Regions from separate parts of the Rhizobium sp. BT03 genome, predicted to be linked through region 2. Evidence: riboswitches for the same ligand, from Rfam matches in the RefSeq annotation. Region 2 holds a riboswitch; the other holds the start of a gene.
The links. A riboswitch is a leader RNA that binds a small molecule or an ion and turns the genes downstream of it on or off. The one in region 2 is predicted to bind thiamine pyrophosphate.
Positions count from the first base shown of each region.

Region 1: it holds a riboswitch for thiamine pyrophosphate, as region 2 does, so the genes downstream of both, thiC (phosphomethylpyrimidine synthase ThiC) here and QMO80_RS14690 (HMP/thiamine-binding protein) in region 2, are expected to answer to the same signal.

Region 1 is NZ_CP125645.1:264,293-268,700, forward strand. It holds gene thiO (glycine oxidase ThiO) at 1-901, opposite strand, end outside; gene thiC (phosphomethylpyrimidine synthase ThiC) at 903-2,729, opposite strand; TPP riboswitch at 2,823-2,954, opposite strand; gene QMO80_RS32270 (GNAT family N-acetyltransferase) at 3,092-3,538, shown strand; gene QMO80_RS32275 (hypothetical protein) at 3,588-3,860, shown strand; gene QMO80_RS32280 (ABC transporter ATP-binding protein) at 3,900-4,408, opposite strand, start outside.
Region 2 is NZ_CP125640.1:2,996,756-3,001,163, reverse strand. It holds gene QMO80_RS14710 (LysR family transcriptional regulator) at 1-180, opposite strand, end outside; gene QMO80_RS14705 (helix-turn-helix transcriptional regulator) at 249-590, opposite strand; gene QMO80_RS14700 (SDR family NAD(P)-dependent oxidoreductase) at 694-1,464, opposite strand; gene soxR (redox-sensitive transcriptional activator SoxR) at 1,560-2,036, opposite strand; TPP riboswitch at 2,301-2,414, shown strand; partial or broken gene QMO80_RS14690 (HMP/thiamine-binding protein) at 2,405-2,521, shown strand; gene QMO80_RS14685 (ABC transporter permease) at 2,533-3,339, shown strand; gene QMO80_RS14680 (ABC transporter ATP-binding protein) at 3,336-4,148, shown strand; gene QMO80_RS14675 (ABC transporter substrate-binding protein) at 4,217-4,408, shown strand, end outside.

The DNA of each region.
Region 1 (4,408 bases), on a different replicon from region 2:
GCAGAAAACCGTGGCGATAAAGGCCGTTGAAAACGACGACCTTCCCCTCCCGCACGACGCGCGGAAGATTGTCGGGTAGGGCAGGGCGGATGCCGGCGCCGGTTTCGACGACGGCGGCGTCGGCAAAGGCCGGGTGCAGCGCATAGGCCGTGTTCAGCAATTCCATCAGCGAGCGCGCGGTGATCGGGCCGTCGGAATCGGTCTCGATCATCGTTGCGCCGATCATGAAAAACCCGTTGCCGCGCGGGACGATATAGACGGGAAAGCGTGGATGGAGCAGGCGGACGGGCCGGGCGAGGGTGATCTCTTCAGTCTGGAGATAGAGCATTTCGCCCCGCACGCCGCGCAGATCATGCTCTTGCCCGATGCGGGCAGCGCCGGTGCAGTCGACGATGTCGGAGAAATCGTCATCGCCCGGAGCTGCGTCGGTAAAGGTAACGCCGTTTGCCGTCAGTTGCTCCTTCAGCGCGTGCAATGCCTGGCGAGGGTCCAGATGCGCTTCGCCTGGGAAGAACAGGCCGTGCCTGAAACGGGTGGCGAGCGCGGGCTCAAGGGCGGCAATATCGCTCTCCTCAACCCATTGATAACCGGTCGTGCGGCCGGCAAACCGCTTCAACTCGCCATGGTCGCGCGTCGAGGCGACGACGAGCGTGCCGTTGCGGACGGTGCTGCCGGGCAGGATAGCTTCCCAGCGATCGGCGGCATCGAAGCCGCGTGTGAGCACGGCCTCATCGGCGCTTTCCCGCTCGCACCAGGGCGCCAGCATGCCGCCGGCGAGCCAGGACGCCGCATGGGCGAAATTCGGGTGCGGGTCGAAGACCGTGACATCGGCACCACGGGCATGCAGCTCGCGGGCGACGGTGAGGCCGGCGACGCCGGCCCCTTTGACAAGCACGCGCATGTCAGTCCGCCCCGTGTGCGGGGGCGTCGATCGGCATATAGAGATCGCCGCCCTCCCGGTATTTTGCCGCCATCGCGTCCAGCCCTTCCTTCTGCGCTTCGGCGCGGATGTCATGCGATATGCGCATGGAGCAGAATTTCGGGCCGCACATCGAACAGAAATGCGCCACCTTGTGGGCTTCCTTCGGAAGCGTCTCGTCGTGGAAGGAGCGGGCGGTGTCGGGATCGAGCGACAGGTTGAACTGGTCTTCCCAACGAAATTCGAAACGCGCCCGCGACAAGGCGTCGTCGCGCAGGCGGGCGGCCGGATGGCCCTTGGCGAGGTCGGCCGCATGGGCGGCGATCTTGTAGGTGATGACGCCGGTCTTGACGTCGCTGCGGTCAGGCAGGCCGAGATGCTCTTTCGGGGTGACGTAGCAGAGCATGGCCGTGCCGAACCAGCCGATCATCGCCGCGCCGATGCCGGAGGTGATATGGTCGTAGCCGGGGGCGATATCGGTCGTCAGCGGCCCCAGCGTATAGAAGGGCGCCTCGCCGCAGACGGCGAGCTGCTTGTCCATGTTTTCCTTGATCTTGTGCATCGGCACATGGCCAGGCCCCTCGATCATCACCTGGCAATCCCTCGCCCAGGCGATTTTCGTCAGCTCGCCGAGCGTTTCGAGTTCGGCAAATTGCGCCGCATCATTGGCATCGGCGATCGAGCCGGGGCGAAGGCCGTCGCCGAGCGAGAAGGAGACGTCATAGGTCCGGCAGATATCGCAGATCTCCTCGAAATGCTCGTAGAGGAAGCTCTCGCGGTGATGATGCAGGCACCACTTGGCCATGATCGAACCGCCGCGCGAGACGATGCCGGTGACGCGATTGACGGTGAGCGGGATGTAATGCAGCCGCACGCCGGCATGGATGGTGAAATAGTCGACGCCCTGTTCGGCCTGCTCGATCAGCGTATCGCGATAGATTTCCCAGGTGAGATCCTCGGCGATGCCGCCGACCTTTTCCAGCGCCTGATAAAGCGGCACCGTGCCGATCGGCAGCGGCGAATTGCGGATGATCCATTCGCGGATATTGTGGATGTTGCGGCCGGTCGAAAGATCCATGACCGTATCGGCGCCCCAGCGGGCAGCCCAGACCATCTTCTCGACTTCTTCGGCCATCGATGAGGTGACGGCGGAGTTGCCGATATTGGCGTTGATCTTGACCAGAAAATTCCGGCCGATGATCATCGGTTCGCTTTCGGGATGGTTGATGTTGGCGGGGATGATCGCCCGGCCGGCGGCGACTTCCCGGCGGACGAATTCCGGCGTCACGTGATCGGGAATATCGGCGCCGAAGCTTTCGCCGTCGCGTACCAAGGCCTCCGCCTTGGCTTTGCGGCCGAGATTCTCGCGAATGGCGATGAACTCCATCTCCGGCGTGATGATGCCGGCGCGTGCATAAGCGATCTGGGTGACGGCTTTGCCGTTTTTGGCGCGCAGCGGCTGGCGTCGCCCGGGGAATTCCGGCGTTAGCCGGTCGCCGCTGACGAAGCCGTTATCCTCGGGGCGGACATGGCGGCCGTCATAGGCTTCGACATCGCCGCGGGCCAGCAGCCAGTCGCGTCGCAATGGGGGCAGGCCCTGCTCGATGCGGATCTCCGCACCTTCGATCGTATAGGGGCCGGAGGAATCATAGACGACGACAGGCGGCTCGCCGGCGGTCGGATGGACGCTGATTTCGCGCATCGGCACGCGGATATCACTGTGGATATCTCCCGGAATATGGATCTTCCGCGAGGCCGGCAGCGCGCCGGTGGTGACGGTCGGGGTGAGGTTTTTTGCGGCAATGGTCATGGTTTGAGGCTCCAAATTGCGAGTTGGAGACCCAGTCAGTCAGCCGGAATGATGGAAAGACGCCGACATGGATTCCACGCGGGAATCCGAAGCCTTCGAGCGCTTGCACCGTCCCTACGCCAGTATGAACTGGATCAGGTTCAACGGGTCACTGCGCCACAACAGGCTAAGCCTGATTGTCCAGCAGTATCTCAGCCCCTTGCCGGGACCCCCCTGGTGAATGCCGATAGTCGTAAAGCGCCGTCCCGGATCATGTCAAGCTTAAGAGCTTTGTCGTTCCGCTTTTGTCGTCCCGTCTCGGAGCCTGTTGCGTTACTGGCCGAACTGCGGCACATGTCAGTTCACTCAACGTCAGGTGGATTATGTCGTTTCGGATTGAACGTCTTATGCGAGAACATCTCAGTGGCGCCGCCGGTGTGCTGGTCAGTGCCTATTCGGGACCTCCGTGGAACGAGAATTGGTCGCTTGAAGCGGCGATTGAAAATGTAAACAACGTGCTCGAAACCCCCAAATCCATTGCTCTTGCGGCCATCGACGGAGGCAAGGTGCTGGGGATCGCGCTGGGCATACGGCAGCGGCGCCATGCCGGTCCGGTCATTTATCTGGATGAGCTTTCGGTGCTGCCTGAAGCGCAGGGTCGGGGAATAGGGACCGCGCTATTGTCGGCCGTTTCCGAAACAGCAAAGGCCGAGGGATGCAACAGCGTCTGGTTGGTCTCACAGCGGGAAGGTGCGCTGTCGCAATTTTATCAGCGCTGCGGATTCGCCGTCGGCAACAACCTTGGTCTCTACTCCAAATCGAGTGCGTAGCGGTTGGCCCCGTGACCGCGATTCTACTTTGAACCTATCTCCTTGTGGGATGAAAGAGCGCATGTCTGATCGGATTTGCCTGTCCGGTATATCGGAGGAAAGCTGGCGAGCGGTCATCGAAATGCTGGGGGCTGCCGGCTGGTCTGTGCGAAAGGGTGGCGGCCTTGATTTCTCCTGGGCTATCCTTGAGCGCGGCGGGATACGGATCGACATGGAATATGATGCATGGCAGGAGGGCGAAATGGCCTTTGCCAAAACCGACGGGTCGACAATAATGATCGATCTTCCAGCACAATTGATATTGGAGCTGAAATTGAACTGACCCGCCACCAAACGTTCGGCGGCCTTTGAAGATGCCCGCTCAATCCGGTCGCAATGTCTTGCCGGATTCCGCATCGAAAAGATGAAGCTTCCCCGGTCGAGCGGCGATCGTCGCGACCTGCCCCGGCTCAAAGTCGTGACGGTCGGACAGCACCGCGACAAGCTCGCCGGACCCGTAGCGCAGGAAGACCATCGTCTCATGGCCGGTGGGTTCGGTCACACTGACCGTCGTGTCGAGGCCGCTTTGGCTGAGCGACAGGTGTTCAGGCCGCACGCCGAGAAGCACGGCCTGCCCGTCGGACGCCTGCGGGATAAAACCGAGCGCAATCTCGTCGCCGGTCTCCGTGACGAAGATCGCACCATCGGCCTTGTAGCGGCCTTTCAGCAGATTCATCGACGGCGAGCCGATAAAGGCCGCCACGAATGTATTGCGCGGACGATCGTAGAGTTCCAGCGGTGTACCGATCTGCTCGACCTTGCCGCCCTGCATGACCACGATCTTGTCGGCCATGGTCATCGCTTCGACCTGGTCATGGGTGACATAGATCG
Region 2 (4,408 bases):
CCCTTCCGGCGTCAGCCCCTGAAACCGCGAGCCGCGCTGCACCAGCATGACGCCGAGCTGATCCTCGAGCTGGCGGATGGCGGCCGAAAGCGTCGGCTGCGAAATCCCGCACTCCTCGGCGGCACGGCCGAAATGCTTTTCATTGGCAAGGGCGATGAAGAATTCCAGCTTGTCGATCATCCGGTCTCCCGCGACATTTCGCGTCCGGCCTCATCTTCGACTTAGCAGTAGTGCTCCGCAAGGCGGCGCTAACAGTTTTCCGCAATGGGAAAAAGATCGAACAGCGATTCGAGGAAGGCAAGCACGCTGACATTGCCGATGCTGTAATAAACCAGCCTGCCCTGGCGGCGCGTATTGACCAGGCCTTCGAGCCGCAAACGCGCAAGCTGCTGCGACACCATCGCCTGCTGTATGCCGAGAATATTTTCGATTTCACCGACCGTCCGCTCCTGTTTCGCCAAGATGCAGAGGATCAGAAGTCGGGTGTGATGCGCCAAAGCTTTCAGCAAATCGCTCGCTTCATGGGCTTTTCCAGCGAGTATGTGCAAGTCCTGGCCGGTCATTCCCGGCTCCGGTTTAGGCAACGGCATTCGATATCTCGGAAGGGAGGCGGTGTGGTAGATCAGCACAATAGCATATTCGCACAAGCGAATTGGTCAATAGTGATGAAATGCCAAAAAAGGTCCAAGTAAATCAGCAGATAAGCTGTCCGCCATTGATCTCGATCACCTGGCCGGTAATGTATCCCGAGAGTAAAGGAGCGGCCAGGAACAGATAGGCGGGAGCGCAATCCTCCGCCGTGCCGAGCCGCTGCAGCGGGATGGATTTCCGGGTCTGCTCCAGCTTTTCCCTGGAGGAATAGCGCTCGTGGAAATCCGTCTCGATCGTTCCCGGCGAGACGCAGTTGACGCGGATGCCATCCGGGGCAAGCTCGCGGGCAAGCGCCTTGGAATAGGTCGCGACGAAGGCTTTCGAGGCCGAATAGATCGAGGAGCCGGGGCTGCCGCCGGTCAGCGCCGAGATCGAAACGGTGTTGACGACGGCAGCACCCTCGGCCGCCTTCAATGCCGGCAGCAATGCCCGCGTCAGCGCCACCACCGATGTCTGGTTGAGCCGGACGACCGCCTCGTATTCCGCGTCGGTCAGCGTCGCGGCCGGAAAACGGCCGAGCATGGTGCCGGCATTGTTGACGAGCACATGCACCTTGTCGAAGAAAGCGAGAACATCTTCGGCAAATTGCGCCGCCCCGCCAGCGGCGGAGAAATCGGCATGCAGCAGCAGCGCCCGTCTTTCCGATTCGGCTGTCAGCAGGAAATCCGGCAGGTCCCGCCCCGGCTTGCGCCCGGTGTGAACGATGACCTTCGCGCCGCAATCCAGAAACTGCCGAGCGACTTCGAGGCCGATGCCGCGACCGGCGCCGGTGACGACGACATTGCGATTTTCGAACAGTCTGGGATGAAACACGAAGCCGTCCTCCTCGGTTGCTTCACTTGCCCTTAACATATGAGCACCGCGGCCGAAAGAAAGGCAGGCATCGATCTTTCCGGGGAAAGCCAGGACTAAACAACGGGCTCGTTTTCGGTCTCCAGCAGCCGCGCACCCGGCCCTTGCCTGCCGAGCCGGTCGCAGGGATTGCGCAGCGGACAGCTTTCGATCGACAGGCAGCCGCAGCCGATGCAGCCGGCCAGGCGGTCACGCAGCAGGCTGAGCTGGCCGATTCGCTGGTCGAGATCGTCCTTCCATCGTGCCGACAGCGTCTGCCAATCGGCGGCCGTCGGCGTGCGCCCCTGCGGCAGCGACTGGAACGCCGCCTGAATTTCCGCAAGCGGAATACCGACACGCTGCGCCACCTTGATGATGCCGAGGCGGCGAAGCACGTCGCGCCCGTAGCGCCGCTGGTTGCCGCGGGAGCGGATGCTCGAGATCAAACCCTTGGTCTCGTAGAAATGCAGCGCCGAAACGGCAAGGCCGCTGCGCTCCGCCACCTCGCCGACCGTCAGCAGCCTGCCGGGCTGCGCTGCCGAAATCCGATCCATCGCCTCTTGACCTCAATATTAGTTGAGGTTTTATAACCCCTGTTCCTGCAATCGTAAAGCCGATCGGGCGCGCGCCCTTACGCATGCCGATACCGCCGCCTGAGGCAGCAAGCTGCGGTCCCGTTCCCGGCAGGTACGGGCCCACCGAGGAACACCCGAGCGGGACTTCCGCTCGGGTGTTTCCCTGACATCAGATCCACTCCGACAGGACGGACGGGGTCGCAATTTTGCGGTTGCGGGAAAAAAACCCGGGTGATAGTTTCCGCCGAAATACAGGGGAGCTCCGTATCGCCGGGGCTGAGATGTGAGGCGCAAGCCTCTGGACCCTTCAAAGCTGATCTGGGTAATGCCAGCGGAGCGAGGTTCAGATGTTCTCACGCGCACAAGTGTCATTCTATCCGATATCCGGCAATGTCGCCGGCATCATTCTCGATGCCGTCGAGGCGCTCGATCCCGATCACGACCGGCTGCGCATCGAGACTGAAATCAGACGCTGATGACACTGCCACGACCTCAGGATTCGCGCCTTGCCGCGCTCGGCACTGCCCTGTACCGGGCAATACCCGCCTTGCTCGCGGGCTGCGCCTTTCTGGCGGCATGGGAAGTCTATGTCGATCTCTCCGGCATCAAACCTTCCATCCTGCCGGCGCCTTCGCGCATTCTCATCCAAGGCTGGCTGAACCGCGAGGCGCTGATATCGAACACCTGGCCGACGCTCGGCGCGACGCTCGGCGGTTTCGCGCTGTCGCTTGCCTTCGCCTTCGCCGCTTCGATCCTCATGGATTTCATGCCCTTCATGCGCCGGGCCTTGCTGCCGATCTTCATCGCCAGCCAGACCCTGCCGCTGGTGGCGATCGCGCCGCTTGTCGTCCTCTGGTTCGGTTTCGGCCTGTTGCCGAAGATCCTGCTGGTGGCGCTCGTCACCTTCTTCCCGCTGCTCGTCGCCCTGCTGCAGGGCTATGAATCGACCGACCGCGACATCGCCGAACTCTTGAACTCGATGAAGGCGAGCCGCTGGCGCATCTTCCGCCTGGCACGGCTTCCCTCCGCGCTGCCTTATTTCTTCGCCGGCCTCAGAATTTCGATCACCTATGCCGTCGTCGGGGCGATCTTTGCCGAATATGCCGGCGCCGCCCGCGGCCTCGGCATCTACATCCTCAACGCCAAGAACAATTTCCGTCCCGATCTCGTGCTCGCCGCCGTCGTCGTCAGCGCCGTGCTCACCCTCTGCCTCTTCGGCCTGACGCTCGTGATCCAGCGCCTCCTCATGCCCTGGCAGCCATCCGGGGAGCGGCGCCGATGAGCGATAGAATGGTTGAACTGCGCAATATCGCCAAATCCTTCGACGGCATGAAGGTGCTGGGCGATATCTCGCTCAGCGTCGCAAACGGCGAGTTCGTCTCGATCGTCGGCCCGTCCGGCTCCGGAAAATCGACGGTGCTCCGCTTGCTGACGCAGGCGCTTCGGCCCAATTCCGGCACCGTGCTTTTCAAAGGCACGCCGCTGGAAGAGGCGCCGCACTCCTTCGCCTTCATGCCGCAGCGCGATGCGCTGATGCCTTGGCGCCGGATCATCGACAATGCCGCCCTTGGCCTCGAGGTGCGGGGCATGAGCCGCCGGGCGGCCCGCGCCGCGGTGGCGCCGCTGTTCGAGCGCTTCGGTCTTGCCGGTTTCGAACACCATTATCCCTCCGAACTGTCCGGCGGCATGCGTCAGCGCGCCGCCCTGCTGCGCACCGTCGTCCAGACCCAGGACATGCTGCTGCTCGACGAGCCGTTCGGCGCGCTCGACGCGCTGACGCGCACGCAGATCCAGGAATGGCTGCAGGGCATGTGGACCGAACACCGCTGGACGGCGCTGCTGATCACCCATGATGTCCGCGAGGCGGTGTTCCTCTCCGACCGCATCTACGTGCTTTCGGCCCGACCGGCGCGTATCATCCGCGAATTCCACGTTCCCCTGCCCCGTCCGAGAAGCATTGCCGATCTCGGCTCGCCGGCGGCCCAGGCGATCGAAACCGAAATCCTGCAAACCCTGCTTCATCCGCTGGAACAGGATGATTTCAGGCCTGTCGGCCTAAAATCTGAATCCCGTTCCAATTTAAAGAGTTAGAGCATGATGCCATGAGAAAATCGCTCACACTTTTCAACATCATGCTCTAGAGACCCGAGGAGGTCACCATGCTGCTTCTCACCCGTCGCCAGACGATCTTCGCCGCCATCGCGGCAAGCCTTGCCGGCCGCCCGGCCTTCGCCCAGTCGGCGCCCGCAAAGGCGCGCATCGCCCTCGACTGGACGCCCAACACCAACCATATCGGCATCTATGTCGCCAAGGCGAAGGGCTTCTATGAGGCTGCCGGCCTCGATGTCGAA